DNA from 3 places in the Undibacterium sp. TC9W genome. Region 1 is predicted to be linked to each of the others. Evidence: predicted binding sites of a transcription regulator. Region 1 holds the regulator's gene; each other region holds the start of a gene.
What was found. Region 1 encodes sigma-54, which starts transcription at its own class of promoters, with help from an activator protein. Its sites were predicted from a motif close to TGGCANGNAANCTGCTTT; they were not measured.
Positions count from the first base shown of each region.

Region 2: the regulator sigma-54 is predicted to act here: its motif matches at 4,713-4,730, upstream of nirB (nitrite reductase large subunit NirB).
Region 3: the regulator sigma-54 is predicted to act here: its motif matches at 6,924-6,941, upstream of ACO0LN_RS16305 (ANTAR domain-containing response regulator).

Region 1 covers NZ_JBMPPJ010000013.1:52,011-62,539, forward strand. The annotation lists gene ACO0LN_RS18495 (alpha/beta hydrolase family protein) at 184-906, shown strand; gene ACO0LN_RS18500 (enoyl-CoA hydratase/isomerase family protein) at 1,462-2,556, opposite strand; gene hpf (ribosome hibernation-promoting factor, HPF/YfiA family) at 3,258-3,605, opposite strand; gene ACO0LN_RS18510 (RNA polymerase factor sigma-54) at 3,713-5,203, opposite strand; gene lptB (LPS export ABC transporter ATP-binding protein) at 5,215-5,970, opposite strand; gene ACO0LN_RS18520 (LptA/OstA family protein) at 5,972-6,535, opposite strand; gene lptC (LPS export ABC transporter periplasmic protein LptC) at 6,556-7,200, opposite strand; gene ACO0LN_RS18530 (KdsC family phosphatase) at 7,197-7,730, opposite strand; gene ACO0LN_RS18535 (KpsF/GutQ family sugar-phosphate isomerase) at 7,730-8,770, opposite strand; gene ACO0LN_RS18540 (monovalent cation:proton antiporter-2 (CPA2) family protein) at 8,884-10,529, shown strand, end outside.
Region 2 covers NZ_JBMPPJ010000010.1:15,666-26,194, reverse strand. The annotation lists gene ACO0LN_RS15655 (EAL domain-containing protein) at 1-1,283, opposite strand, end outside; gene ACO0LN_RS15650 (protein kinase domain-containing protein) at 1,425-3,137, opposite strand; gene ACO0LN_RS15645 (nitrate/nitrite transporter) at 3,175-4,389, opposite strand; gene nirB (nitrite reductase large subunit NirB) at 4,761-7,190, shown strand; gene nirD (nitrite reductase small subunit NirD) at 7,215-7,559, shown strand; gene ACO0LN_RS15630 (molybdopterin-dependent oxidoreductase) at 7,623-10,385, shown strand; gene ACO0LN_RS15625 (GNAT family N-acetyltransferase) at 10,390-10,529, shown strand, end outside.
Region 3 covers NZ_JBMPPJ010000010.1:181,307-191,835, reverse strand. The annotation lists gene ACO0LN_RS16335 (prolyl oligopeptidase family serine peptidase) at 1-720, opposite strand, end outside; gene ACO0LN_RS16330 (TonB-dependent receptor plug domain-containing protein) at 822-3,422, opposite strand; gene ybaK (Cys-tRNA(Pro) deacylase) at 3,999-4,490, shown strand; gene plsY (glycerol-3-phosphate 1-O-acyltransferase PlsY) at 4,578-5,231, shown strand; gene ACO0LN_RS16315 (cache domain-containing protein) at 5,327-5,788, shown strand; gene tsaD (tRNA (adenosine(37)-N6)-threonylcarbamoyltransferase complex transferase subunit TsaD) at 5,806-6,834, opposite strand; gene ACO0LN_RS16305 (ANTAR domain-containing response regulator) at 6,979-7,647, shown strand; gene ACO0LN_RS16300 (CmpA/NrtA family ABC transporter substrate-binding protein) at 8,160-9,329, shown strand; gene ntrB (nitrate ABC transporter permease) at 9,339-10,238, shown strand; gene ACO0LN_RS16290 (ABC transporter ATP-binding protein) at 10,241-10,529, shown strand, end outside.

The sequences.
Region 1 (10,529 bases):
GCTTCCATCACACTCTTTTGTGCTTCCGTGATGGCTGCACCTGTACTGCAAGAACACAGCATAAAAATCGATGGCAAGCAAAGGCGCTATTATCATTTATCTGATCCGGCTGCGACTACATCTGGCCATCCTGTATTGCTGGTCAGCGGTTCTGGATGCGATGATTTTGCAGTTCGTTTGCCCATGTTTTTCGAACGCTATTCCGGAACGGTCAATGTCTATTACCTGGAAAAACCTGGCGTTGCCAAAAATGCCGATGGCAGCAAGTGCTCAGCAGAATTTCAGGCAGCAGATCAGCTTTATAAGCGATTGTCAGATCATTTGAAATTCTTGGCGCTGCAGCCTGAGCTTCAAAAAATGCCTGCACGGTCTATTGCAGTTTTAGGCTTTTCTGAAGGCGGAGCTGTCGCTCCTTATATTGCCAGGGACAGTCATAAAATAGGCTGGCTGGCGACCGCAGGAAGTGGTGGTTTGTCGCAGAGTGAAGAATTTCTGATCTTTGCAGACCGCGGTGTGGAACCTTATGCAAAACCGTTTTCGCGTGACTATTTTTTACACGTCTATGCAGACATCAAGAAAGACGGCAAGAGCCTCAAGAAAGAGTTTTTTGGACATACATACGCGTATTGGTCTGGGCATCTGTTTAATGATCCTCTGAGCGTGTATGCGAACCTGGGCATTCCCATGGTGGCAGCAATGGGTGAGAAGGATGAGAGTGTGCCGATAGAATCAGGGCGTGCATTGCGGGATTACTTTTTGAAGCATCCGGAAAAAGATTTTCAGTTCGTGGAATTTCCTGGGGCCAGTCATGGTTTGAGGACTGGGGACAGGAATGGGGCGCAAGAGTTTATTGCGGGGTTGGCGGGGTGGTTTAAGGGGGATAAGAAGGCGTTTGAGTTGAAGTGATACGCGCTTATCAGAAGCCACCAGCTTTGAAATTTACGGCACACATAATGACGTCATTCCTGCGTGGTTTTGGCAGGAATCTAGTGGCGTTTGTTGCCTACTGTTAGGTATATTAATTTCAAATTCGTAGTGCTTTACGTATCTGTTTTCAAATACGTGTACACGTTATTAACGATTGCAGGTCGGGGGTAGCCCGACAGCTACTCACTTTTCTTGTCTCGCCAAGAAAAGTAAGCCAAAGAAGGCGACCCAGGCGTAGTCGCCCCCTAAAGGGGGTTCCCGTTTGTGCAGTACAAAAAATGGGAAGGCCCGAAACTCGCTCCCCTTGCAGGGCGCACAATCGCTTGCAAGCGATTGCCGTTACGCAGGCGTGCAGCATGCTGCACGAAACCCCTGCTACACCTCAGACAGCGGCTCTTCTTAATCCATTTTCTGTACTGCACAAACGCCGTCTACACATGGGAACTGCGGAAAATCAAAAACAACGTCATCGCGACCTTCGTGCAAATTTCGTGAGCTACGATTGATCAAAGCTTTGATCGGTCATCCTTGCAATTACCCTTCTAAATACCGCAAAGGATGCGCATGAGCAGGCCAGGCTTCTGCAAAGAATCCTGTCACTTGTTCTGCTGTCACTTCAGCCAAAGTGGCAGGTGACCAGCGTGGTGTATTGTCTTTGTCCACTACCAGAGCACGCACACCTTCCAGCACTTCGCCATGCTTGAAGCAATGGCGTACCATGTTTCTTTCCATGCGCAGGCAGGCTGATACTGTCATGTCTTTACTGCGGCGTAGTTGTTCTAGCGTGACTGACATCAGCAATGGCGAACGTTTTTGCATGGTGGCCAGTGTTTGTTGAGCGAATTCGCTGTTGTCTTGCTGTAGTTTTTCACAGATGGCAATGACACTATTGCCCGCGAAGATGCCATTGATGGCGGCGTGTTGTGCAGCCAGTTTGCTGGTATCTGGTTTTGCCTGGTCTGCAAAAGTTGCCGCGAAATCGCGTATCGCCTGGCGCAGGTCCGTGGCCGTGCTTTCACTGATTAAGTTCATCACTGCAGGTATTTCTGCAGTAGGTATATAGACATCCGCCAAGCCTGCATAGATGGCATCAGCGGCGGTAATGATCTCGCCAGTCAGCCCTAGGTAAGTACCGATTTCGCCTTCAGTACGTGACAGGAAATAACCGCCACCTACATCCGGGAACAGACCGATATTCACTTCCGGCATGGCCATCTTGGTACGCTCAGTGACGATGCGCAAACGGCAATCTTCACCCGCCTGCGCGATACCCATGCCACCACCCATGACCACGCCATTCATCAGGGCGATATAAGGTTTTGGGTAGAAATGGATTAAATGATTTAAGGCATATTCTTCGGTGAAAAAATCTTCCAGCAGGGCAGAGTCACCTTTGGGTGTGGCCGTTCCGACGTCATAGAAGAAACGGATATCACCACCCGCGCAAAATGCCTTTTCACTGCTGCTGTGGATAAACACCGCACGCACATTCTGATCATCCTGCCAGGCCAGCAAGGTCGTCGTCATTGCTCTTACCATATCGAGAGACAGCGAGTTGAGTGCTTTGTGCCTGTCGAGAGTGATGTAGCCTATATTGTTCTTGACGGAGGTAAGTACAAATTCGCTCATAATGTTGACTATGCAGGGTAGGGGATGAAGCTGCTATTTTAACTTTGTCAGGCTTGGTAGTCACGGGGTGTATATGTTTATGAGGAAATAGCGTAAGGGCGGCATGTTCGTTGCTGTTAGGTTTGACTTTTTGGGTTGCTGTTGCTGTTGAGTTTGACGTTGCGGTTGCTTTTGACTTTTCGCAGTTCCCATGTGTAGCCGCCATTTGTGCAGTACAGAAAATGGAAAAAGAAGAGCCGCTGTTTGAGCCGCAGGCGAGTTTCGGATCTTCCCATTTTTTGTACTGCACAAATGGGCACCCCGTAGGGGCGGCTACGCCTGGGTCGCCTTTCTTTGAATACTTACTTTGGCGACGCAAAGAAAGTATTTCGGCTGCCGGGACGAGACCCGGCTTGTATCCACGGAGGGCAATCGCTTTAGTCAAAGCGCCACTTGTAACAAGCACCATGGCATACAGCGAACGTCACTGGATTCCAGCTAAAAGCACGCTGGAATGACGTTAATAAAAATGCCGTGAATCAACTAATTCGCAGCTTTTTGAGCGATGGACGTGACAAGTAGTAATAAAAGTAAACTATTTATTTGAAATTTAAAGCATCAAAAACCAGCCGTACAAAGAAACCATTCACCCAACAAAAAGGACGCCTTCTAGCGTCCTTGTTTTGGATGTCCGCAACCCTGTTCGGGCAAGGACTGGGGTCTTATGAAGCCGATGCCGGATCAGGTATGTGCTTGATGGCGTCGTGCTGATGGTCTTGCATTTTATCTTTATGCTTGATGACCTGGCGATCAAGTTTATCTACCAGTGCATCAATGGCTGCATACAGATCATGCGCCAGACTTTCAACGTGGATATCTTTACCGCTGATATGCAAATTAATGTCAGCTTTGTGTCGTTTATCCTTTTCCCGGAGCTTGTCCACCGTCAGGATGACGGCGATATCAATGACCTGGTCGAAATGCCGCCTGATACGTTCTAGTTTGGTATGTACATATTCACGAATTGCAGGAGTTACTTCGACGTGATGTCCACTGATGGTGAGATTCATACTGTGCTCCTATAGTGATGTTGCTTGCTATAACGATACGCTCTCAGCATTTATTTGCCTTGAGCTAAATCATATATAGCAATTCAAACCGTGATTACAAGGACTGCTTACAAAGATTTACGCAAACTGACTGGGGGGATTTTGAGGGCTTCACGGTATTTGGCAACTGTCCGTCGGGCAATTACCATGCCCTGTTCACCCAGCATGTCTGCAATTTTGCTATCAGAGAGTGGGCTTTTCTGGTCTTCTGCTCCTATCAACTGCTTGATGAGTGCACGTATCGCGGTGGAAGATGCTTCACCCCCTGTTTCCGTCGCGACATGGCTGCCGAAAAAGTACTTCAACTCAAACATGCCATGTGGGGTCAACATGTATTTTTGGGTTGTTACACGTGAGATAGTGCTCTCGTGTAATCCTAGTGTATCAGCAATTTCGCGCAAAACAAGGGGGCGCATTGCAACAGCACCGTGGGTGAAAAAATTGCGTTGCCTTTCGACTATGGCTTGTGCAACGCGCAATATAGTCTCAAAACGCTGCCGCATATTCTTGATAAGCCAGCGTGCTTCCTGCAATTGTGCGCCCATGCCAGCTTCACCACGGTTTTGCTTCATGATGTTGGCATACATGCTGCTGACTCGCAGCCTGGGCATGACATCCTGATTCAGCATGACTTGCCAGCCGTTGCCGGATTTTCTGACGATCACATCGGGTACAACATAGTCAGATTCATCCGCAGCAAAGGCCAGGCCGGGGCGCGGTTTGCACTGGCGGATGACAGTTTGTGCATCGCGCAAATCTTCGTCATCGCAATCGAAGATTTTCTTGAGTTTGGTGAAATCTCTTTGTGCAAATAAAGCCAGTTGTGTTTCAACAATTTGCAATGCCAGCCTGCGTATGACGAAAGCAACTTTTGGTAAACGCCTGATTTGCAAGGCCAGGCATTCAGACGGGCTGCGCGCACCGACACCTGCCGGGTCAAAGCTTTGCAGCATGTTCAGCGCAAATGCCAGCTCTTCTGGTTCTACGCACAGCTCCAGTGGCAAACTGGCATGTATTTCATCTAATGTTTCGGTCAGGTAACCGTTATTGTCGAGCGCATCGATCATCAACTCGACCAGAGCACGGTCACGCGGTTCGCGCAGGTTCAGGCGCATCTGTTCCAGCAAGTGCTCGCGCAAGGTGATATGAGCAGCACCCAGCTGCGGGCGGCCATCCTCATCATCGCCAGATTTGCTGCCATGCTGTACATCATCAAAGCCCCAGTCTTCTTCGCTGGAGGTGGTGCTGTCATTGCTGATGACGGTTTCTGCATCTGCGGCAGCCGGTTCTGCTGACCTGTCACTGTCTTCTCTTGCTGCCGGTGCTTCCATGCCGGCATCGGTAGAAGTACTGCTGGTATTGATGGCACCGTCGGCCAGCAGGCGTACGGCGTGATCGAGGGGATCATCGACACGTTCCAACATGGGGTTATCAGTCAGCAGCGTCTCCAGCTCCTGATGCAATTCCAAAGTGGATAACTGCAATAATCGTATTGATTGCTGCAATTGCGGCGTTAAGGCCAGATGTTGTGAGGTACGTAGTTGCAGGCTTTGTTTCATGATGATTCCCGTCACATCCGGAAGTGTTCTCCGAGATAAACGCGACGTACAGATTCATTTTGTATGATGTCGTCAGGCTTGCCGCTGGCAAGTACCGCGCCCTGGTTGATGATATAGGCGTGATCGCAGATGCCCAGGGTTTCGCGCACATTATGATCGGTGATCAGCACACCTATGCCGCGCTCCTTGAGGAAGCGCACGATGCGCTGGATTTCAATGACGGCGATAGGGTCAACACCGGCAAAGGGTTCATCCAGCAAGACAAAGCGTGGATTGGTCGCCAGTGCACGGGCAATTTCGACGCGGCGGCGTTCGCCACCTGACAGTGACAGCGCCTGGCTTTCACGTATTTTTTCTATCTGCAAATCTGCCAGCAGAGCATTGAGCCTTTGCTCAATTTTCTTGGCACCGAGATATTTCCCTTCGCTGTCTTTTTGCAATTCGAGGACGGCACGGATATTGTCTTCTACCGTCAGCTTGCGAAATACCGAAGCTTCCTGTGGCAGGTAAGACAAACCCAGTACGGCGCGCTCGTGAATAGGCAGTTGCGAAATATTCACATCATCAATCGTGATATCCCCGGCGTCGGAAGGTACCAGGCCAACGATCATGTAAAACGAAGTGGTCTTGCCTGCGCCATTCGGCCCCAGCAAACCCACGACCTCGCCGCTTTTCAAGAGCAAGGAAACATCGCGCACCACCTGGCGCGCACCGTAGCGCTTTTGCAAGCCCTTGACAAGCAAGGTGCTGCTTGACTGTGCTGTCATCTTATTTAGCCTGTTTTTCTGGTTTTGGTTGCAAGGTGATGGTGATATTGCCTGAGCCATCTACATGCTGGCCACTGGTCGAATTCGTGCCAACAAAAACATCATTCTTGCTGTCATATGACAGGTATTCACCTTCCTGTTCCTGGGTGACGCGCTTGCCTTCGAGGTAGCGTACCTTGGCCTTGGAAATGAATTTGACGATTTCTGTACTCTGGTTGTATTCAGCACGGTCAGCTTCGCCATCTACCCACAGATCAGGGCCACCATCGCGTTTCTGGCGGAAGGTGACTTTGCGGCCACTGCCACCTGTCAGAACAACAAACTGATCACCATTCGGGGCTTCGGTCACGACAGCACTCTCAGAAGTGACGGTCAGGGTGCCACGCACCAGGGACACACCCTTGGATAATCTGCTGACGCTGGCTTTGCCATCACTGATGCCGTAACCGGCTTTGATGATGGTCTCTTTATTACTGTCGGCTTTTTCTGCATTTGCAGAAACACAGGCCAGGCCCAGGCAGGCCAGGCTGATCAAGCGTGTGACGCTAAATGATGTTTTGATCATGTGCATATTCGCTTTCTTGCTTATTTATTCCCGGTTTTGGGAGCGGGTTCACGTTTCTTGAGTTGAATGTAAACCTTGCTCAGCAATTCCAGGCCTTGGGTTGAATTATTGGCAATCATGCCAGTTGCAGTTGAATGCAGTTTGCCAGTCGTAATTGAAACCGGTTTGTCGGTTTTAACGATGTCTTCGTCCGGCAAGAGCAAAAGATAATCAGACTCCACACGCACAAATTGTGAACTCAGGCCCTCAGGTCTCTCCATGCTGACATTGTCATGCAAGTGAACCTCATCATGCTCGCGCTTGGGTGTGGTCAGTGAAGATTTTTGCGATACAACTGCGAGTTCAGCACGCAGGTGCAGGGGAGGCCTGCCCTGATCAAAGCTGTTGATCTGCGGATGCTTGATTTCTATATTGTCAGTCCGCGGCAAATGCACCAGGCTGTCACCCGTGATATGGTAATTGGCCTTGCCATTGTTTGACAGCCGGATGAAATTGAATTTCTCGACATAGTAATCCGGTGCTGACCTGGCAGAAGTACGGCTTTGCTCATCATCGGCATGGCGACGTATGACTTCCATGACCCAGATGGTGCCCATGGTGATCACGCCCAGCAGGATTACGGCTAGCCAGATGCGGAAGCGGTCTATGGTCATTTGGGGTTTCATGTCAGATATGCTTGTAAAGCATGTTCATATTTACCTTGTGCACGCAGGATGAAGTCGCAGACTTCGCGTGCAGCACCCTGGCCGCCACTGCCCCTGGTGATGTACTGCACACGTTGTTGTACTTCAGCATGGGCATTTGGTACGCTGGCTGCAAAGCCAACCCTGGTCAGTATCGGTAAATCAATCACGTCATCACCGATAAAGCCGCAGTGTTCAGCAGGGATATCCAGCTTCGCCAGTAGTTCAAGAAATGCACTCTTCTTGTCATGGATACCCTGGCTGACATGGCTGATGCCAAGATCAGCCGCACGCTTGCTGACGATGGCCGATTGCCGCGCGCTGATGATGGCCGTGATAATGCCGGCCTGCTGCAAGAGCTTGATGCCTTGCCCATCCAGCACATTAAAGCATTTCATCATTTCGCCGTCTGGCCCAAAGTACAGACTGCCATCAGTCAGTATGCCATCGACATCAAAAATCATGAGCCGGACTTTGCTGGCTCTTTCTACAGAATCTACAGAATTATTCATCAGATCACCTTGGCCCTGGTCAGGTCATGGATATGCAAGGCACCCACCAGCTTGCCGCTGTCGTCAGCGACCAGCAACTGGTTGATGCGGTAAGTTTCCATGACTTCGACGGCTTCGACAGCCAATTGTTCCGGGCGTATGCGTCGCGGCGCGTGGTTCATGACATCGGCAATACGCAACTGGGTAAAGTCGCGCGTGCCATCCATCAGGCGGCGCAAGTCACCATCGGTGAAGATACCCAGCACATGTTGCTGCTCATCCACCACGGCGGTCATCGCCATACCTTTTTTGGTAATTTCCAGCAGCGCAGTTTTCAGGCTGGTTTCTGGCCCAACCTGCGGAATGTCTTCGTTGGTGCGCATGACGTCTCTGACGTGTGTCAGCAGACGGCGACCAAGCGAGCCACCGGGGTGCGAGCGGGCAAAGTCTTCTTCTCTAAAGCCACGCGCGTCCAGTACCGCCACCGCCAATGCATCGCCCAGCGCCAGCGTCACTGTGGTGCTGGCAGTCGGTGCCAGGTTCAGCGGGCAGGCTTCCTTATCCACATGCAGGTTCAGGTGGATATCAGCCAACTTGCCGAGGCTGGATTCGGGGTTGCCGGTCATGGCAATCAGCTTCACACCAAGGCGCTTGATGATGGGCAGGATGGACATCAGCTCAGACGCTTCGCCAGAATACGAGATCGCAATAAACACATCTTGCGAAGTGACCATGCCCAGATCGCCATGCGCAGCCTCAGCCGGATGGACAAAAAACGAGGGCGTACCTGTTGAGGCAAAGGTGGCCGAGATCTTGCGCGCAATATGGCCAGATTTACCTATGCCAGAAACCACAACCCTACCGTGGCATGCCAACAACATACTGACCGCTTGCGCAAAGCCGGCGGCATCGCCATTACCCAGGCGTTTTTGCAGGGCAAGCAGGGCGTCAGACTCGATTTGCAGGGTTTCACAAGCCAGTTTCAGGGCGCGTTGTGCTGCTACAGCCGCATCTGTCGTGGGTTGTTGTGTAAAAGTTAAAGGTGCATTCAGTTCATTCATGCCAGAAGTATAAACGAAATCCGCAAAGCAAAAACTTTGCCAGTTGTAACGTAATGAATTATGTTTGCCCAAAAGCAGGATGACAAGGCGATAAATCGGCAATAATAGGCGACATGACAGGTCTGGACACCACACTTTTATTGCTGGCTGCTGCCGTATTGGGCGTAGTCGCATTCCGTATGTTGCAACTGCCGCCCATGCTGGGTTATCTGGTGGTTGGCATCTTCGTAGGCCCGCACGGTTTTGGCATGGCAGAAGACAGTGCCGTGACCCATGAACTGGCCGAATTTGGCGTGGTCTTCCTGATGTTTTCGATAGGACTGGAGTTCTCGCTGTCCAAACTCATGGCCATGCGCAAGGCCGTATTTGGCCTGGGCATGGCACAGGTACTGGTCACGATACTGACCAGCATGGTATTTGGCTGGATAGCCAGCCGCTGGTTGCCTGGCATTTTCCAGATCAGTTGGGAAGCCTCATTCGCCCTTGGTGGCGCATTGGCCATGTCTTCCACCGCTATCGTCTCGAAAATGCTCACGGAGAGGCTGGAGCTCGAAAGCCTGCATGGCAGGCAGATCATCAGCGTGCTGTTGTTTCAGGATCTGGCCGTGGTACCGCTGCTGATCCTGGTTCCGGCGCTGGCATCCAAGTCACCGGACCTGGGCAAAACCCTGGCACTGGCGAGTGGCAAGGCGGCGGTGGTGCTGGTATTGCTGCTGGTGGTCGGGCAAAAACTCATGCGTGCCTGGTTCCACATCGTCGTCAAGCGGCGCTCGCAAGAGTTGTTCATGTTGAATCTCTTGTTCATTACGCTTGGCGCTGCCTGGCTAACCGAGAAAGCCGGCTTGTCGATGGCACTCGGTGCCTTTGTCGCCGGCATGCTGATCTCGGAGACTGAATACCGCCATCAGGTGGAAGAAGATATTAAACCCTTCCGCGATGTCTTGCTGGGGCTGTTCTTTATTACCGTGGGCATGTTGCTCAATGTGCGGCTGGTGTATGAACAATTCTGGCTGGTGCTGTTGCTGCTGACCGGGCCTGTGTTGTTAAAACTGGTATTGATCGCGGCGCTGGCAAGGGCATTTGGCAATTCCACCAGCGTTGCCTTGCGTACTGGTCTTGGTTTGGCGCAGGCGGGCGAATTTGGCTTCGTTTTGTTGAACCAGGCTGGTGGATTGCAACTGGTTGATCCCATGCTGGTGCAATTGATACTGGCGTCCATGGTGATTTCGATGCTGATCTCACCTTTTATCCTGGCCAAGTCGGATGCCATTGTCATGAAATTCTCTGCCAATGAATGGATGATGCAATCGCTGGCATTGACCCAGATTGCAGCCCGCACCATGACCAGCAAGAAGCATGTGATCATCGCCGGCTTTGGCCGTAGCGGGCAAAGCCTGGCGCGTATCCTCGCAGAAGAAAATATCGATTACCACGCCCTCGATCTTGACCCTGACCGCGTCAGGGAAGCCCAGACAGCCGGTGCCAATGTCTCCTATGGTGATGCGGCAAGACGTGAAAGCCTGCTTGCGGCCGGTGTCAACCGCGCCTCGGCATTGGTGGTGACCTATACCAGCACTGCATCCGCGCTCAAGGTTTTGCATTTCGTTAACGAAATGAACCCTAGCCTGCCTGTCATCGTGCGCAGCCATGATGATGTTGATCTCGATAAGCTCAGGGCTGCCGGTGCCACTGAGGTAGTGCCAGAACTCATGGAGGGCAGCCTGATGCTTGCTTCGCATGCGCTGGTGATGCTTGGTGT
Region 2 (10,529 bases), on a different contig from region 1:
CGTTTGGCAGCATACAGGGCAACCTCGGCATTACGTATCAGGGTCATCAAGGGTAGCGGTGTGGCTGTGGTGATGGCAAAACCATACACCAGGCTGACATCGACAGAATGCTGGCCACATTTGACCGGATCGGCCATGGCTGCATCTATGCGCTGATGCAGGTCTTCTACCGCAGCTTTGGAACTGTCATGGCAGAGTACCGCGAAGGCCCCGCCAGCCAGTCTTGCCAGCCAGGGTTTTTGTATGGAGGTATCCTGGCTGATGACGGTTTTAAGACGCAAGGCCACATCTGAGATGACGGTGTCGCCCGTATCAAATCCCAGGGTTTCATTGATGACCTTCAGGCGTGCCAGATCCATGAGGATAAAGCCCTGATATGGCAAGCCCTGGCCTTCATGCGTCTTGAGCAACAGGGTGCGGTTGGGCAGGCCAGTCAGGCTGTCGTAATAAGCCAGGCGCTCAACAGCTTGTTCACGTATGCCTATGGCCTCAGCCATAGTATTCAGGGCTTCACCTACTCGTGCGACTTCTTCTGTCTTGCTGGGAATAAAACGGGTCTGGTAGTCGCCTTTGGCAATTTGCAGTGCGCTGATTTCCAGCCTTGCCAATGGCCTGACTACGCTGCGGGTGGTCAGCCATGCCAGCGCTGCCGCCAGGATGACGCCAAAGACAGACAGCATGGCGACCATGGTGCCGGTTTTTTCTAGTTCCAGTTGCGCTTCTGCCTGATGGGCCTGGATTAATTCCTGCTCACGCTTGAGAAAAATTTTGGACTGTTCGAGCAAGGCATCGAGTGCCGGTTTGACGCGCGTACTAAAGCTGGTTTTGGCCGCATCCTGCCCTTCATCTTCGAGCTGATTGACAGTATCAAGATAATGCTGCTGATAAATTGCGCGCTTTTGCTTGAGCAGTTTGAGGCTGTTCAATTGCCCGTCGTCACTGAGGCTGCCTTCTAGATCGCTGATGAACTGATCTATGCGGCGGTTTTTTTCATCGACGATGGTGTATTCAGGTACCCGTTGTTCATAAGGAACTGTCAGGAATTGCAATAAGGCTCTGCCGACGTTTTCTGTCGCTACGCTGAGTTCTTGCACATACAGGAGACTTCGCACCTCTTTGCGGGCAAATTGCTCATTGCGCGCAGTCATGTTGCGGATTTGTGAAATTGGCAACAGCAAGACAATGCTGAACAGTATCAGCAACAAAGCATAGCTCAATGCCAGCCGCATGCCTATACGGCGCAAGCGCAGGAGCTGGATCAGGCGATGAAAGCTGTTCGACATAAATATGGCCGCTTATGTTCTTGGTCCGGTACAAAAGGCGCTTTTTGCCGCGTGCAAAAAGCCACAGGCACACAAGGGCCCGCCACTACAGGCTTATGTTAATGCACTATTAACAGCGAGGGCAATACTATTGTGCAGAGATCAGCGGGCGATTAGTATATACAACATCAAGACATTGGCGACGATGGACAATACTGCCAGCATGCGCCAGGTGGCCAGCGGGTCGCGCTGGGCCAGGGGTTTGGCTTGCGGGGCGGGCAGGGGATGGGCGGCACCACGTTCCAGTGCCAGTAAAAATTCTTCTGCGGTTTCAAAACGTTCAGCCTCGTCACGTGCCACGGCTTTGAGCAAGACGTTTTCCAGCCAGTGTGGCAAATCCGGGCGGTAGCGCCCCGGCGACGCAGGCTCAGCAAATTTGGGGCGCTGGAAAGGTTCGATTTCGCCATACGGATAGTGGCGTGTCAGCAAATAGTAAAGTGTGACGCCGGTGGCATACAGATCAGTGGCGCGGGATGGTGCTGCACCCTGGAATTGTTCAGGTGCCAAAAATGAAGGTGTGCCTGCCATGATATGACTGGCATTGCCCTGGCCATCCCGGCTGTCAAAGCCGGATTGTGCGACACCAAGGTCAAGAATGCGGATTTCATCATCATCCCCCAGATGCACATTGGCGGGCTTGATATCCCTGTGCAGAATGCTGCGTCTGTGCAGCGCACCGATGGCGCGTACCAGCTTGCCACCATAAGCGACTGCTTCTGGGATGGTGAAATGCTGCCCGGCTTCCAGCCTTTGTTGCAGGGATGCACCGGCATGCCAGGTTGAGAGATAGTACAGGTAGTTTCTTTGATCGGGTGTTATGACCTGAGGGAAAAAACGTGCTACCACGCGCTTGGCCAGCCATGCTTCATGCGCAAAGGCTGAGCGCTCCTGCGCATCATTGGCCTTGTCAGGATGCAGGGTTTTTAACACCAGTTGCCGGTGATGAGAGGTGTCGCTGACGCGATATAGTATCGTCGTCAGCGAGGTATGCATGACTTCTTCTATCGCATAACCATCAAGGGTCTGGCCGGGTTTCATGCGTGGTGGTACTGGCAGGGCGTGCAGCTCGCTGATGGCATCGCGCAACTCACCTTCTGGCAAGCTGTCTATGCGTGCTATCACCGCACTGCAGTTGTCTTGCGACCCCGCTTTCAATGCGGCTGCGCATAGTGCTTCGCAGACTGCTTCACTGTCCAACTTATCGGTGCTGACCTGCTTCAAAAAATCTGTCAGATCATATTCTGTCAGACTGGCCCAGATGCCATCACAAGCCAGCAAAAAGACATCATTGACACGCAGCTCACCCATGCCATGATCGATGACGAGGTGGTTGTCCAGGCCGATGGCACGGGTCAGCACATGTTGCATCTCTGGTCTGTCCCAGACATGATCCTGGGTCAGTTTTTGCAAGGCACCGTCACGCAACAGGTAACAGCGGGTGTCGCCCACGTGGGCGCTGTAATACATGCGTCCGCGCAAGACCAGTGAGGTCATGGTAGTGGCCATGCCTGCCAGCTCACGGCGGACTGAGCCTTGCTGCTGTACCCAGCTATTCATGGCGACCAGCACCTTATCGAGTGCTGTTGTTACCTCCCAGGTGTCAGGCGTGGCATAGTAATCGGTCAGCAGGCCACGTACTACATATTCAGCCGCTTCGCGCCCGCCTTCATTGCCAGAGACGCCATCTGCTACTGCCAATACCATGCCTTTGCAGGACAGCTCGGGTTCGCCTGGCGTGACCATGCCGACAAAGTCTTCATTACGCGGGCGTATGCCAGCGACGCTGTGATGTCCTGTGCTGACTGTCAGTGGCATGTTTGTGTATTTTGTGTATTTTGTGTATTTTGTGTATTCAGATTTTTGCAGTAGTCATGGCGGCAGAGCCCCAGGTCGTGCGCCAGCGTTTCTTGACCAATGATAAACCCAGCAAGGCGATGATGGCGAGGCTGGCGAAAATCGACAGGCCTATTTGATAACTGCCGGTGATCTGGCGTGAATAACCCATGCTGGCCGCCAGATAAAAACCACCTATGCCACCAGCCATGCCCACCAGGCCAGTCATGACACCCATCTCTTTACGAAAGCGCTGCGGCACCAGCTGGAATACCGCACCATTGCCGGTGCCCAAGGCCAGCATGGCAACCACGAATACACATACTGCAGCAGCCGCAGATTGCAAACCGATGGATGCAATGAAAAGGAAGGCAGAAGCGACGGTGTACATGACAGACAGGGTTTTGATGCCACCTATGCGGTCAGCAATACGGCCACCCATGGGGCGCACCAGAGAACCGGCAAACACGCAGGCAGCAGTGAAGTAACCGGCTGTGATTGGCGTTAAACCATATTGCGTATTGAAATAAATCGTCAGGGAAGATGCCAGGCCAGAGAAACCACCAAAGGTGACGCTGTAAAAGAACATGAACCACCAGGCGTCTTTGTCTTTCAGCACGGCCAGGTATTCAGTCAGGGATTTGCTAGGCGCATCACCTGGCGCATCCTTGGCAAAAATCAGGTAAACCGCCAAAGCGATGAACAAGGGTATCAGCGCCAGGCCAAACACATTTTGCCAGCCAAAGGCAATTGCCAGTGCTGGTGCAAACAGGGCGGCAAAGGCGGTGCCGGAATTGCCTGCACCCGCTATCCCCAAAGCAGTGCCCTGGTGCTCAGGCGGATACCAGCGCGATGCCAGCGGCAATGCCACGGCAAAGGCAGAACCTGCGACGCCCAGGATCACGCCGAGGAACAGCAGTTGTTCATAAGTGTGCAAATTCCCCAGCCATGCCCAGCATAATCCTGCCAGTACGACGACCTGCCCTATCAAACCGGCTTTCTTGGGTTTCAGATGATCGACCAGCACACCCATGACGATGCGCAGCAGGGCACCGGCCAATAAGGGGGTAGCGACGATCAGGCCTTTTTGCGCAGCGGTCAGGCCCAGGTCCTTGGAAATCTGGATGGCGAGTGGCCCCAGCAATACCCAGACCATGAAACTCAGGTCGAAATAAAAGAAGGATGCCAATAAGGTGGGCGTGTGCCCGGCTTTCCAGAAGGAAGTTTTTTGCATGATCGCTCCAATAGTGAACACGCATGCCACTTGCAAGGGACGTGCCATCAAAATGTGCAGATGATTCGCGTATTTCATGATTGAAAACAAAACTTTCTGCGCAAAAACTGTGCGTGCTCTGAATTAAATGGTGCAATGCACCGGAATGGCTGGGTTTTGTATGAGTGCCGCGAGAATTTCGGGTGCATGCTTCAATAAGTGGCATTGCTTTTGCTGCCAACAGAGGAATCCTCCGTTTTTCTTGGTGAAAACCATATTAATGCGCAGTTAAATTGGTGCAGGCTTATAAAAACAGTCTGGCTTTCCCTCAGATAAAAATGAACTGGCATTGCTCTTGCTTAGAGTCTGGGGAGACAAGCAAAGGAGCAGCCATGAAGAAACTTAAGCTAGTGATGGTAGGGAATGGTATGGCAGGTGTGCGTACCCTGGAAGAATTAATCAAGATCGCCCCCGACCTGTATGACATTACCGTATTTGGTGCAGAACCTTATGCCAATTACAACCGTATCCTGCTATCACCAGTACTGGCAGGCGAGCAAACCATCAAAGACATCATGCTTAATGATGTCGACTGGTATGAAGAAAATAATATCACGCTGCACCTCGGAAAAAAAATCACCAAAATCGATCGCCACAAACGTATCGTGATCGCCGAAGACGGTACCCAGACTGAATATGATCGTCTGCTGCTGGCCACTGGCTCTACACCTTTCATGTTGCCGGTTCCAGGCAAGGATCTCAAGGGCGTGATTGCCTACCGCGATATCTACGACACCAACACCATGATAGAAGCGGCAGAAAAGCATACACATGCTGTCGTTATCGGTGGTGGTCTGCTGGGTCTGGAAGCCGCCAATGGTTTGAAAATGCGCGGCATGAGCGTTTCTGTCGTGCATCTGCCAGGCTGGCTCATGGAGCGTCAGCTTGATCCTGTTGCTGGCAAGATGCTGCAAAAATCTCTGGAAGACCGCGGCCTGAACTTCCTGCTCGAAAAAAATACCGAAGCCATCATTGGTGATGATGCTGGTCACGTCAAAGCCATACGCTTTACCGATGGCCTGGAAATCCCTGCGCAACTGATCGTCATGGCAGTTGGCATACGTCCTAATACAGCACTGGCAGAATCTGCTGGCCTGTACTGCAATCGCGGCATCATCGTCAATGACACCATGCAGACTTATGACCCGCGCATTTACTCTGTCGGCGAATGCGTGAATCATCGCGGCACTGTGTACGGTCTGGTCGCACCTCTGTTTGAAATGGCCAAAGTCTGCGCCAATCACCTGGCTAATTTTGGCATAGGCCGTTACCAGGGTTCAGTCACCTCCACCAAACTGAAAGTGACAGGCATAGACCTGTTTTCTGCCGGTGAATTCATGGGTGGTAAAGACACTGAAGAAATCATCTTGTCTGACCCCATAGGCGGCGTCTACAAAAAACTGGTGGTAAAAGACGACAAACTGATTGGTGCCTGCCTGTATGGCGATACCGTCGATGGCAGCTGGTATTTCAAACTGCTGCGCGAAGGCAAGAATATTTCTGAAATCCGCGATTCCCTGATGTTTGGTGAATCAAATACCGGCGACGTTGGTCATGAAGGCCATACCAAGGCTGCCGCCATGCCGGATGAGGCCGAGGTCTGCGGCTGTAATGGCGTCTGCAAGGGCACCATCGTCAAGGCCATCAAGGAAAAAGGTCTGTTCACACTCGATGATGTGCGCAAACATACCAAGGCCTCGGCGTCCTGCGGTTCCTGTACTGGTCTGGTAGAGCAGATCATCATGTTTACTGCTGGTGGTGATTATTCGACTGCATCTAAAGTCAAACCTATGTGCACTTGTACTGATCATAGCCATCAGCAAGTGCGTGATGCCATCAAGGCCAACAAGCTGTTGACGGTCTCTGGCGTGCAGGAATTTATGGAATGGCGCACGCCTAACGGTTGCTCCAGTTGTCGCCCGGCCATCAACTACTATTTGATTTCTACTTGGCCACGTGAAGCCAAGGATGATCCGCAAACACGTTTCATCAATGAGCGTTCGCATGCGAATATCCAGAAGGATGGCACTTACTCCGTCATCCCGCGTATGTGGGGAGGTGAAACCAATGCCAGCGAATTGCGCAGGATTGCTGATGTCGTCGATAAATTCAAGATACCAACAGTCAAGGTCACTGGTGGCCAGCGTATTGACTTGCTGGGTGTGAAGAAAGAGGATTTGCGCGCCGTATGGCAAGACCTGGGCATGCCATCCGGCCTGGCTTATGCCAAGGGTCTGCGTACCGTGAAAACTTGTGTGGGCAGTGAATGGTGCCGTTTCGGTACGCAAAACTCCACCCTCATGGGGCAGCAACTGGAGCGTGAACTGGCACGCATGTATTCGCCACACAAGGTCAAGCTGGCTGTGTCAGGTTGCCCGCGTAATTGTGCTGAGGCAGGTATCAAGGACGTTGGTGTTATCGGCGTTGATTCTGGTTGGGAAATTTATGTAGGCGGTAATGGCGGTATCAAAACCGAAGTTGCGCAATTCCTGGTCAAGTTGAAAACCCATGAAGAAGTCATGGAATATACCGGTGCTTTCTTGCAGTTATATCGTGAAGAAGGTTGGTACCTGGAGCGCACCGTGCATTACCTTGCCCGTGTCGGTCTGGATTATGTGAAGAAAATCATATTGGAAGACCACGAGCGCCGCAAAGACCTGTATCAACGTTTGCTGTTTGCACTGGAAGGCGAGTCTGATCCATGGCATGAACCAGAAAAAGCTCAGGTCGATACGCGTCAGTTTGAACGCTTGCCAGCATAACGCCATTTTTTGAGAGGAAAAAACATGAGTCAGGAATGGCAAGTTATTTGTCGTGTTGAAGATATCCCCGTACTGGGTGCACGCGTGGTTGCACGTGCGGCCAAGCCGGATGTCGCCATCTTCAGAAATACAGAAAACAAGGTCTTTGCTCTGCTGGATAAATGCCCGCACAAAGGCGGTCCTTTGTCACAAGGTATAGTCTTTGGCGAAAGAGTAGCCTGCCCCTTGCATAACTGGAACATAGAATTGCCCACAGGTTGCGCGATTTCTCCAGATGAGGGCTGCACCCAGAAGTTCAGCCTGAAAGTGGATGCAGATCAGGTATATCTGGACGCAAATGAGTTACGCACACTCGCAATAGAGGTATAGAAAAAATGCGCTGCATCACATACTATGCATAGTATGTGATGCAGCGTGCACTTAAAGGCATGTATGACTGAAACCAAATCTACCTGTTGTTATTGCGGCGTTGGTTGCGGTGTAGTAATTGAAAGCGATGGCAGGCAAGTGCTGGGTGTACGTGGCGACACCGAGCATCCAGCTAATTTTGGCCGCCTGTGCAGCAAGGGCAGCACTTTGCATCTGTCTGCAGATGCAAAAATACAGCAACAGGTCAGGGCGCTGTATCCTGAAATGCGCGATCCCACCATGCGTGGAGAGTTGCGACTGCGCAGCGACTGGGATAGCGTCATTGCCAGCATGGCGGGCAAGTTTGCGAACACTATCAAGACGCATGGCCCTGACAGTGTGGCATTTTATATTTCTGGTCAGTTGCTGACGGAAGACTATTATGTCTTCAATAAACTCGCCAAGGGCTTGATAGGCACTAATAACATAGACAGCAACTCGCGCCTGTGCATGTCAAGCGCGGTTGCCGGTTACAAGCAGACCCTGGGTGCGGATGCGCCGCCTGCCTGTTATGAAGATATAGATCTCGCAGAAGTTATTTTTATTGTCGGTTCCAACACGGCTTATGCACATCCGATTTTATATCGGCGCCTGGAACAGGCCAGGGAAAAAAATCCGGCAATCAAAGTTATTGTTGCCGACCCGCGCCGTACCGATACTGCGCGTGAAGCAGATTTGTTCCTGCCTATCTTGCCAGGTACCGATGTTGCCCTGTTCAATGGCATGTTGCATCTGTGCCTGTGGGAAGATTTAATCGATCTGGCCTATATTCAGGAACATACAGAGGGCTTTGCCGAACTCAAGCAAACCGTACGTGATTACACGCCAGCAGCTGTTGCCAGGACCTGCGGCATCAAGGAAGCTGACCTGGTGCAGGCAGCACGCTGGTTTGGCCAGTCCAAAGCCAGCCTGTCGCTGTATTGCCAGGGGCTGAATCAATCATCTGCCGGTACTGCAAAAAATGCTGCCCTGATCAATCTGCATCTGGCTACCCATCAAATCGGCAAACCAGGTGCTGGACCGTTCTCTTTGACTGGCCAGCCCAATGCCATGGGCGGGCGTGAAGTCGGCGGCATGGCCAACCTGATGTCGGGTCACCGCGACCTTGCCAATGCTGAACATCGCGCAGAAATTGCCGCCTACTGGGGAGTAGACCATGTGCCTGCCATACCTGGTAAAACCGCAGTGGAAATGTTTGAAGCAGTCCGGCAGGGTGAGATCAAGATCATCTGGATAGTCTGCACCAATCCCGCGCAATCCATGCCTGAGCAAAACCTGATACGCGAAGCTCTGCAAAAAGCCGAGCTGGTGATCGTGCAGGAAGCCTATGCCAGCACGGCCACCGTGCCTTATGCCGACATACTTTTACCCGCCAGCACCTGGGCCGAGAAAACAGGCACCGTCACCAATTCAGAACGCCGCATATCCCGCGTGCGCCCCGTCATAGCCGCACCTGGTGAAGCCAGGCACGACTGGCAAATCGCCAGTCAGTTTGCCCAGGTACTGGCTCCTTTGCTGTGCAAGTCACCCGTCAACTTCAAGTACGACAGCGACGAACAAGTCTGGAACGAACACCGTGACAGTACCCGTGGTCGCGATCTGGATATCACCGGTTTGTCTTACTCCATACTCGAGAAGCAGGGGCCACAGCAATGGCCTTATCCGGCTGGTGCCAGCACTGGCAAACAGCGCTTGTATGAAGACGGTATCTTCCCTACACCAAATGGCCGCGCACGTTTCGTCAATACTGTATACCAACCTGTCAAGGATGCAGTTGATGCACGCTATCCATTTTCCTTGAATACCGGACGCCTGCGTGATCAGTGGCACGGCATGAGCCGTACCGGCACTGTGGCACAGTTGTTTGCCCACGTGGCAGAACCTGGCCTTTGCATGGAAGCCACAGATATGCAAAGACGCTTTCTGAAAGCGGGAGATCTGGTGCATGTCAGCAGCCGTCGCGGTACTGTCATTTTGCCGGTAGTTGAAAGTGATGAGCAGCGTGCGGGCCAGGTTTTCATCGCCATGCACTGGGGGGAGGAATATGTATCTGGCCGTGGCCATGCCGGCAATGCCAGCTATGGTGTGAATGCCCTTACTTCACCAGCAATCGATCCCAGCTCTAAACAACCTGAACTGAAAGCTGCAGCCGTCAAGATTCTGAAGGCAGAATTACCCTGGCGCTTCGTTGTATTCGCGTGGCTGGATAGCGAAGAAGCCTACAGCGTACAAGCTGCCTTGCGCCCTTATATGCGTGAGTTTGCCTATGCATCCTGCACACCATTTGGCCGTGATAAAGTAGGTGTGATCTTCCGTGCTGCGAATGAAGAAGCGGTGGCAACTGAAGTCCTGGAAAAAATCGAGAACATTTTTGGCATAGTGGGCGCGGACGTCTTGCGCTATGACGACAAGCGCCGCAGTGTTTCGCGCCATATCCTGGTAAAAGAAGGTGGCCTGGCTGCCGTGGCACTGGCGGGGGATGTGTCTGCTGAGAGCTGGCTCAAGGACTTCCTGCAGGAACAAGAACCAGTCGCCAGGTTGGGCCGTCTCCTGCTGATGCCGAGTACAACGGCACCTCAGGGTTTTGCCGCACGTGGAAAAGTGGTTTGCAGTTGCCTGAATGTGACTGATACTGAAATCAATAAGACACTTGCAGGCATGGATGGTTTGCCTGCCGATATTCTGACTGACTTGCAGGGCAAACTCAAATGCGGCACGAATTGTGGCTCTTGCGTGCCGGAACTCAAGAAGATGATTAGTTTTAATATGCAGGAAAAAGTCGCATAAAAACATGATGATAGAAAGAGTCGATCCGGCTTCAGAAGCCGCAGGCAGACTGATTGCCATGTCTGATGCTTACATGGCTGCACTATATCCAGCCGAGAGTAATCACATGCTCAGCGTGGACGCATTGCTGCACGATAATGTGAT
Region 3 (10,529 bases), on a different contig from region 1:
GTCGCTGTCGATGGGGCGGTGATAGTAAGCAGTCATTTGCGGCTGGCCGGCTGCAGGACGGATTTCACCTCTTTGTGCGATGCGTGGACGTTTGTGAGTATCCAGTTCCCAGCCTTCTGTACGGCCTGGCGATTCAAACGTCAATAATTGCGAGCGCCTGGTTTTGAAGTTGAATTTATAGACATCCGCATATTCCTTGCTTCTTCCGCGCATGGAAACATAGGCTTCTGGCGAATCATTACCTTCTGCCATGATGATGCTGTCAATATGAATGTCGCCTTTCTTGCGTTCATTCGTATTTTCCAGCTCCATGCTTTTATCATTGTCTATATCGTAGTAGTAGGAACCTTTATAGACAAAACGGCCCCTTGCTTCTTGTCCGTCGGCAGTGCGATAGAACAGATATTTATTACCTACCCAGCGACTCTCGGCAACGTCAAAGCGGGGAGATGAAGTGATGACTTTGGCTTTGCGCGAGGCAAGATCTATCAATACCAAATTGCCACGGCCATTCAGTGGCACGATGGCGGCGATGGTTTTTCCATCTGGTGACATCGACAAGTCACGGTAATCAGTCAGCTTGAAGAAAACTTCTACCGGTATTTCAGCAGCACTCTGATACGCCTTGGTTTCTGCTGGGGCTCCGGCATGTGCAGCGTAGATAGGCAAGGCAGCAAAAGCGGCAACGATCACATGTTGCAGCGTTGTACGAAATTTCATGTTTACTCCTAAAAATGGGGGCACTAGGCCCCCAAAAATTTGATCCTGTATTTACTTGTACATGGATGCAATGCTGCGTGTTTTTTCAATAATCGCTTTGATTATTTGAACGCGTACTTAACAGAGAATTGGAAACGACGGCCAAATGGACTGTTATAACCTGAGTTGTATGGGAATGAACCATTATTCAGCGCGCTACGGGCATCAAATGGTGGCTTGGTATCGAACAGGTTGGAGATGTTCAATGCCAGTTCCATGTTTTTGAAGCCCTTGTAACCTGTAAACCAGTTCCAGGTTGTTGTGGAAGCTACGCGGCAGTAGGAAGCAGGAGCGCCATAGATGATGTCGATCTTGCAGCTGTCTGCCGGTGTACCAACATAGTCATAACCAGAGATATAGTTACCAGACGCTTCATGTGACCATGGTCCTTTTTCCCAGCCAACTGCGAGGGAGCCACGGAATTCAGGTTGGCTATAAGTCTTGTTGTAGTCGACAGTTTCGCTATCCGGGAATGGCGTTGTCAGATATTCCCTGGTCAAGGACATTTTTGAACGGAAGTTCAATTTGCCGTATTCGCCCAGATTCTGTTTGCCCTTGAAGTCCAGATCAAAGCCGCTGACCTGGGTCTTGCCGATATTGATGTATGGCAGGCTTACTTCAGTGATATGACCACCTTTATCGCGGGTAATGTATTTCGCGAAGTTAGGGTCTTTCTGGTTCGACAGCAAATAGGTGATGTCCAGAGAGCTGATTTCATCACGACGTTCTATCTTGTAATAGTCTAGGGTGACGCTATAGTCCTTGACAGGTTCCCAAACGATACCGATGGTGTTGCTGGTGGATTTTTCTGGCTTGAGGTTGGCATTACCAGAAATGTTTGCCTTCAGCGAGATATTGCAGTCTGGTTCTTCACCAGTCTGGCACAGTACCGGATCTTGCTGACCGTTGTAGAAACCAACGGAGACAGATGGAGAAATTTCACGGAAGTTAGGCGCACGGAAGCCTTTTGCAATCGTGCCGCGCAACACTACAGTTGGAAGCACACTCCATTTTGCACCTATCTTCGGTGTCAGGGAGTTGCCACCAACACTGTAATTATCTGCACGCACCGCAGTAGATAATTCCAGGGATTTCAATACAGGCAGGTTCAGTTCGCCATACGCAGATGCGACATTACGGCTGGAGAATGGCAACTTTGGCAAACCACCGATGGAATAAACGCGTTGATCCAGGAAGTACTGGTCATCGACGTCACTGGTGGATTCGCGGCGGTATTCAATACCGGCAGCACCACCGGCAAAGCCACCTGGCAATTCAAACAATTCAGAATTACTGACTTTCAGATCAGCAAACCAGGTTTTATTCTCGCCCTGGCGTCTTAACATAGGGGAGATTCTGGCACGCACGTCGGCTGCATTGTTGGCGGCGCCAGGCACATAAGTGCCATTTGCCAGTGCGGCTTCCATCTGATCGGTGATGATGAATCCGCGTTGATCTACGTTGACTTTACTTTGTAGATAGCCGACGGAAGTGTCGTATTCCCACCCCCCCAATGCGCCTTTGAAACCGCCGATGACACGTGTTTCAGTATCCTTGACATCGATAGTGCGGGCACCCAGGTCGCCAGTACGCACCAGGTAATTCTTGCCGCCAGCTACCGTGAAAGTACCAGTATCATCGTTCGCATAAAACTGCGGATCAAAACGCAAATTGGTTTTGATTTGTGTGACTCCAGCTTCGATGAAGAAGCTGTGATTCGCGCTGAATTGATATTCGCCACGGGCGAAGAAGGAGTCGTTGGAGCGTTTAGGAACCGCATCAGTCCAGTCAAAACGATCCAGCAGGCAGCGGCCGTTTGGTGCCAGGTTAGCAGTAGGGCATCCTGGCAGGGCAGTAATGACGTTATTGATCAGGACATTACCGGGTACTGAGTAAGCTGTGCGGCGATCGCCTTTGGTAATGCCAAAGCCACGGTAATCCTGGCTGTTATAGGCATTGATGTCGCGCATGGATAGGGCATCAGAGTCGTGATGCTCAAAAAAGCCCATCAGATTAAACTTGTCTGCTGCAATATCGCCCATGCCATAGGAGAGATTGAAGTCTTTGGATTTTGCCTTGCCGTGAGAGGTTGTGCCGCCACTGACTTTGACTTCGCTGCCAGTGTAGTCTTTTCTCAGCCAGATATTGATTACGCCTGCGATCGCTTCCGAACCATAGATTGCGGATGCGCCATCGAGCAAGACGTCGATATGATCAACGGCACCCACAGGTATCGCGTCAAGATTGGCAAACTGTGACTGGAAGCCGGTAATACCATATTGTGCAATACGGCGGCCATTGACCAGTACCAGAGTGGCGCCGCTACCCAGACCACGCAGTGATGCAGTCGTTGCGCCTGGAGAGAAACCGTTGTATTCAACACCGGTCAGGGCACCGGCATTGTTTGAAGAAAGATTTTGAATAACGGATGACAAACTGGTGGCACCTGTTTTTTCCAGCTCTGCCCTGGTAATGATCTGTACCGGTGAGGCACCTTCGGTCTGCACACGTTTAATGTTTGAACCGGTAATTTCAATTTTTTGCAGTTTTGCAGGTTCCTCTGTAACGGCTTGCGCGTAACCGTTCATGGTGAGCATAGAGCCGGCCATCAGGCACAGGGCAGTACGCACCAATTGAGAAGCTTTTTTTTCTTTCAGGTACATATATTTTCACTTCCACCTTAAGTTGTTATTAATTTTATCGGCGGCAATCAAACCGTTTTGCTGTTGTATGGTCGGTTTGGTCAGCGCCGATAGAGCTAACTGCATGGCCTGTTATATTTTTTTAGCCATGCAGGCAAAGCCAGAGTGACCATCTGGCTTGCGCGGTATTATGTAATGGGATGTAACAGGATTGTTAATAATTGTTGCTTGCAAACTACGGAAATAAATATTATGCATTTAATAAATATGAAATTTTGTAAATCATTATTTGAGGCTTGAGAATTCGAAAATTTCCATATTTTCCTGACATTATTTTGTGCTTTTTTTATTTGTCATCTTGTATCTTGATGAAATTGAATTTTTGTAGTTTAAATATGTTTCTCGCTTGCCTGAAGTGTGTTCAGGAGCGTTTTTAATGTTTGCATTCGACGTAATCGATACCTGGATTTGCAAGTTCATTCTTGCCAGGAGCCCAAATTAAATGATGTTGAACACGCACTTGCGTCCCAGCCAGACATCCTGAGGCGATATAATCTGTGCCTGTTTTTTACAAATCCAGTTTTTTGAGAGTGTAATTTGGCCAAAAAAGAACATGTATCAGTAACCCAGGCAACTCAGTTGCTGCGCAAGCACAAGGTGGAATTTACCGAGCACCCGTATGCGTATGAAGAACATGGCGGCACTTCAGTGTCCGCCCGTGAACTCGGTGTGGATGAGCACCACGTTGTGAAAACCCTGGTCATGCAGGATGAAGCTGCCAAGCCCATGATCGTGCTCATGCATGGGGACAAAAAGGTTTCTACCAAAAACCTGGCTCGGCAGATAGGCTGCAAGTCAGTCGAACCCTGCAAGCCTGAAAATGCGCAAAAACATTCTGGTTATCTGGTTGGTGGCACGTCCCCCTTTGGCACTAAAAAGGCCATGCCCGTTTATGTGGAGCGCAGCATACTGGCGCTGCCAAAGATTTATATCAATGGTGGCCAGCGCGGCTATCTGATAGGTATAGCTCCCGGCTTGCTGGAAAGTCTGTTGCAGGCACGGCCAGTCGATTGTGCCATCGACGAATGAATCCGGTTTCAAGAATTTTGCGAGGCTGGCTCATTCTGCTACTAGCCTGGCTTATACTTGCGAAGCTTAAAGAAATGAAGGAATAAGATGAATACAATACTGGCGGCAGTTGCCGCTTACCTGATCGGTTCACTGTCGTTTGCAGTGGTGGTCAGCAAGCTGTTTGGTCTGGCCGATCCGCGCACTTATGGTTCAAAAAACCCGGGCGCGACTAATGTACTGCGTAGTGGGAACAAGGCTGCAGCGGTGTTGACATTATTAGGCGATGCTTTCAAGGGCTGGTTGGCGGTATGGCTGGCAATTCACTACCAGGATCAGTTTGATCTTGGTGACACCGGCGTTGCCATCGTTGCTCTAGCAGTGTTCATCGGTCATTTGTGGCCAGTATTTTTCAAGTTCGTTGGCGGCAAAGGCGTGGCGACGGCAGCCGGTATATTGATCGGCATCGATATCTGGCTGGGTGTGGCAACGCTGGCGAGCTGGCTGATGGTGGCGTTTGCTTTTCGTTATTCTTCGCTGGCTGCCTTGGTCGCAGCGATATTTGCGCCTTTTTATTATGGCCTGCTGTTTGGCCCGGATGTCAAAATGCTGGCAATTGCCATCATGAGCGCCTTGCTGGTGTATCGCCATAGTCAGAATATCGCGAACCTGATTGCAGGCAAGGAAAGCCGTCTGGGTAGCAAGAAGACGACAGTGAAAGACGACAAGAAAGAAGATAAAAAGCAGGACAAGAAAAAATAAGTCTTAAATATTGTAAATAAATCTAGATTATTCGCTACCCCTCATTTATGCTTAAAAAGCGCCGTGCTTTTTTATTCATAAATGAGGGGTTGCATATGCTGACGCGATTTGTGAAACTTTGGATGGCAGGCTTGTTCACTCTGGGCTTGATGAGTTTTCCGGCCCAGGCAGCAGAGCATGGCAGCGCCAATGAGGCCAAGGCCATGGTGCAAAAAGCCATCGATGCGATGAAAAAGCATGGTGTCGAGGCGACTGTAGCCGAGATTAACAAGCGCGATGGTCAGTACCAGGACCGTGACTTATATGTCGTTGTCTATGACATGAGTGGCAAAAATCTCGCTCACCTGAATCCCAAGATGGTAGGCAAGGAAATGTTTGACCTCACCGATATCGATGGCAAATTTTTTATACGCGAGCGTATAGAACTGGTCAAAGCCAAGGGTAAGGCCTGGCAGGATTATAAATTCATTAATCCCACGACCAAGCAGATCGAACCCAAGTCCATGTATGTGGAAAAATTCGAGAATGTGATCGTCGGCTGTGGCATCTATAAATAGCCCTGCCGTGGATAAAATCAGGCGGCAATCAATTCCTGTAAAGGCCAGCGCGGCTTCACATTAAAACCGTAATCCCTGGTCGCCAGGCCAGGATTGTTTTTGAGGCGCATGGCGCCGGCAAAGGCGATCATTGCGCCATTGTCGGTACAAAATTCCAGCTCAGGGTAATATACCTGGAAGCGCTTCTTTGCCGCTGCCGCATTCAGGGATGCGCGCAACTGCTGGTTGGCACCAACGCCACCAGCGATCACCAGACGCTTCAGTCCACTTTCTTTCATCGCGGTGACGCACTTGGCGGTCAGCACGGCGACGATAGCATCAACAAAGCCACGCGCAATATTTGCCTTGTCTTGCTCACAGATGTTTGCCGGGTGGTTTTTAACAACCGTCAGTACCGCTGTCTTCAAACCAGAGAAACTGAAGTTCAAGTCCTTGGAATGCAGCATGGGACGCGGGAACTGGTAGGCAGTCGGGTCACCAAACTCTGCCATGCGCGAGATAGCCGGTCCACCGGGATAAGACAGACCCAGCAATTTGGCTGACTTGTCAAAGGCTTCACCCGCAGCATCGTCCAGGGTTTCTCCCAATAGCTGGTAACGACCGACGCCATCCACCCGCATCAACTGGGTATGCCCACCGGAGACCAGCAGGGCGATAAATGGGAACTCCGGTGGCTTGCTGGCCAGCAGGGGAGACAGCAAATGGCCTTCCAGGTGATGGACACCGAGCACGGGCTTATCCAGTGCCATGCCCAGGCCACAGGCAACCGAGGCACCAACCAGCAAGGCACCCGCCAGACCAGGTCCCTGGGTATAGGCAATCGCATCTATGGCCTGTTTTTCTGTGCCAGACTTAGTCAACACTTCGGTCAGCAGGGGCAGGGCGCGGCGTATATGGTCGCGCGAAGCCAGTTCGGGCACGACACCACCATATTCCTGGTGCATGGCGATTTGCGAATGCAGTGCATGGGCAAGCAGGCCGCGCTCTGTGTCATACAGGGCCAGACCGGTTTCGTCACAGGAGGATTCAACGCCGAGAACTATCATATCTGTTTCTAATTAAGGGAAAAGCAAGCGAATGACATAGGCATGGCAAGAATGCAAGTGATTGGCCGCCTGTATTCCAGTGCAGGGATTGGTGTGATTCTTGCTATTGCTGGTAAACGTAATTATATCTGGCATAGGCCATCAATGCGCGGCAAAGCAAATACTGACGAAGCGACAACACCAGTATCACCCAGTCTGCGGATTGTGGTGGTGAACACGGTCATTCAGCGCGAAGACGAATTGCAGGAGCATGCCCAGGCACAGCTGGCCCGCTCACGCGCCTTGCGCATAGGCTTGCTGCAAGCGGGTTATAACATCATCGCCGTTATCCCTGGCGATATCTATATGAGCGAGCGCATCGCCCAGTTGCAGCCCGAGATGATCATTATTGATGCCGAGTCTGATTCGCGTGATGTGCTGGAACATATGGTCATGCTGACTCGCGATGCGCCGCGTCCCATCGTTTTGTTCACTGAAGATGGCAATCAATCCAATATGGCCGCGGCCATGGAAGCTGGCGTCTCGGCCTATGTGGTTGCCGGTTTGCAGTCTGAGCGCATCAAGCCTGTGCTCGATGTCGCCATGGCGCGCTTCAATGCAGATCAAAAGCTGCGTAGCGAATTATCCGATACCAAGGCCAAGCTGCAAGAGCGCAAAACCATAGAACGTGCCAAGGGTTTGCTGATGGAACGCCATCATCTCTCAGAAAACGAGGCCTATCAAAAAATGCGTAAGCAAGCCATGGAAAAGAACCTGAAGCTGGTCGATCTGGCGCAGCGCATGCTGGATGTGGCGGATTTGCTCGGTGGCTGAGCCAAGCTTGTGCATGCAAATGGTGCGTTGCGTCATTTGAGTGCGCAGCAACTGGTATTTTTAAGAGGATTTCGCTTCATAGTATTGGCATGAGGAGCCAAGGCCTTTAATTTGAGCTGGCACGGCAATTGCTATGGTTAAAGAAAGTGCCAAAGCTGGTGCTTAAGAAAAAATGTGAGTCTGACTAACGGCGGTCACCTCACAAGACAAAGGTGTCTTTCCATACGGTTTATCCGTGGTGGGACGACACCTTTTTTATTATCGACGGGACTTACGCAAAATTGTCCTGGCAAGGCGTAGCGACGAAGACAGTACTTTAGTACGGCTAGGAGCTAACAACGCAGCTAGGGCGGTTTTGCGTAAGTCCTAATAGAAATTAATTTAGCTGGAGTGCAGACATGTCAAATCAGGAATCTTCTAACAACCTCATCAAGACCCAGGAAGAAAATGAACCTAATTTCAATCGTCGCAGTTTCTTGCAAACTGCTGCACTGGCAAGCGGGGCAGGCATCATGGGCTTGAGTACAGGTGGGGTATGGGCAGCGGGATCAGACAAACCAGAAAAAGAAGAGGTGCACATAGGCTTTATTCCTCTGACCGATTGTGCTTCCGTCGTGATGGCATCAGTGCTGGGTTTTGATAAAAAATACGGTATCAAGATTATCCCGAGCAAAGAATCTTCCTGGGCCAGCGTGCGTGACAAACTCGTCAATGGTGAACTCGATGCTGCCCATGTTTTATATGGTTTGATCTACGGCGTACAGCTTGGGGTAGGCGGCAATAAAAAAGACATGGCCGTGCTGATGACGTTGAACAATAACGGGCAGGCGATTACCTTGTCGAAGAAGCTGGCAGAGAAGGGCGCTGTAGATGGCGCAGGTTTGGCCAAGCTCATGCAAACCGACAAGCGCGAATACACTTTTGCCCAGACTTTTCCTACCGGTACCCATGCAATGTGGTTGTATTACTGGCTGGCTGCCCACGGTATCAACCCCATGAAAGATGCCAAGGTCATTACCGTACCACCACCACAAATGGTGGCAAATATGCGGGTTGGTAATATGGATGGTTATTGTGTAGGTGAACCCTGGAACCACAGGGCAATTGCAGACGGCATAGGCATTACGGCAGTAACGACACAGGACATCTGGAAAGATCATCCAGAAAAAGTTTTGGGTACCACTTCTGAATTCGTACAGAAATATCCAAACACGGCACGTGCCATGGTAGCTGCGATCCTTGATGCCAGCCGCTGGATAGATGCGTCCCTGTCCAATAAGACCAAGATGGCAGAAACCATTGCCGATAAGTCCTATGTCAATACCTCGGTTGATGTCATCAATCAGCGTATTTTGGGGCGCTATCAAAATGGCCTGGGCAAGACCTGGGATGATCCCAACTACATGAAATTCTTTAATGATGGTGCAGTGAATTTCCCTTACCTGTCAGACGGCATGTGGTTCCTGACTCAGCACAAACGCTGGGGTATGCTGAAAGCTGACCCGGATTACCTAGCAGTGGCAAAAGCGGTTAACCGCATCGACATCTACAAGGACGCCGCGACCATGGCTAAGGTATCCGTACCAAAAGACCCCATGCGCAGCAGCAAGTTCATGGACGGTACAGTCTGGGATGGCAAGAACCCGGCTGCCTACGCAGCTTCTTTCAAAATCAAGGCTTGAGGAGTCGTCATGAATACCTTGGTACATGGTGCAATGTCTGCCGCAGGTGATACCAGCAGCGCAGCAACTACAGTCACGGAAGTTAACGTGGCAAAGGAGATCAAAACCAAAACAGAAAAAAAACCACGTTCTTTCCGGCCATTTTTTCTGAGTGTGTTGCCACCATTATTTGGTGTTGGCATGCTGATCTTGATCTGGGAAATCATTGCAATCAAGAACACGACTTTTCCGTCACCATGGGTGACTTTGCAGGAAGCCATCAAGGTATTCTCTGATCCCTTTTATCAAAAAGGGCCAAATGACCAGGGTATAGGCTGGAATATTTTTGCTTCGCTCAAACGGGTTGCAGTTGGCTTTGGCTTGGCTGCAGCGGTAGGCATACCGTTGGGGTTTTTGATAGGTCGTTTCAAGTTTTTGTCCGGCATGTTTAATCCCATCATCAGTCTGTTGAAGCCGGTCTCGCCGCTGGCCTGGCTGCCTATAGGTTTGCTGGTATTCAAGTCGGCTCATCCGGCGGCGATCTGGTCTATTTTTATTTGTTCAATCTGGCCCATGATCATCAATACTGCAATCGGTGTACAGCGTGTGCCGCAAGATTATATGAATGTCGCCCGCGTACTCAATTTGTCTGAATGGAAAATCATCACCCGCATTCTCCTGCCTTCGGTTCTGCCCTATATGCTGACCGGCGTTAGGCTGGCGATAGGCACGGCCTGGCTGGTCATCGTTGCGGCAGAAATGCTGACCGGTGGGATAGGCATAGGCTTCTGGGTATGGGACGAATGGAATAATCTGAACGTACCACACATCATCATCGCTATCGTCGTCATCGGCATGGTGGGGCTGATACTCGAACAAATCCTGGTGGCAATCGCACGCGCCTTTACTTATGAAGATGTGGGGACATGATCATGAATGAAATCGACAACAAGTACATAGAGATCAATCAGGTAGAGATGGTCTTCAATACCAGGAAGGGCAGTTTTCATGCATTGCGCGATATCAATCTGAATGTCAAAAAGGGCGAGTTCATCACCCTGATCGGTCACTCCGGCTGCGGCAAATCGACGCTGTTGAATTTGATTGCTGGCTTGACGAATGCCAGTGCCGGTACCTTGCTGTGCGCGCACAGGGAAATTTCTGGCCCATCACCAGAACGCGGCGTGGTATTCCAGAATCATTCCTTGTTGCCCTGGCTGA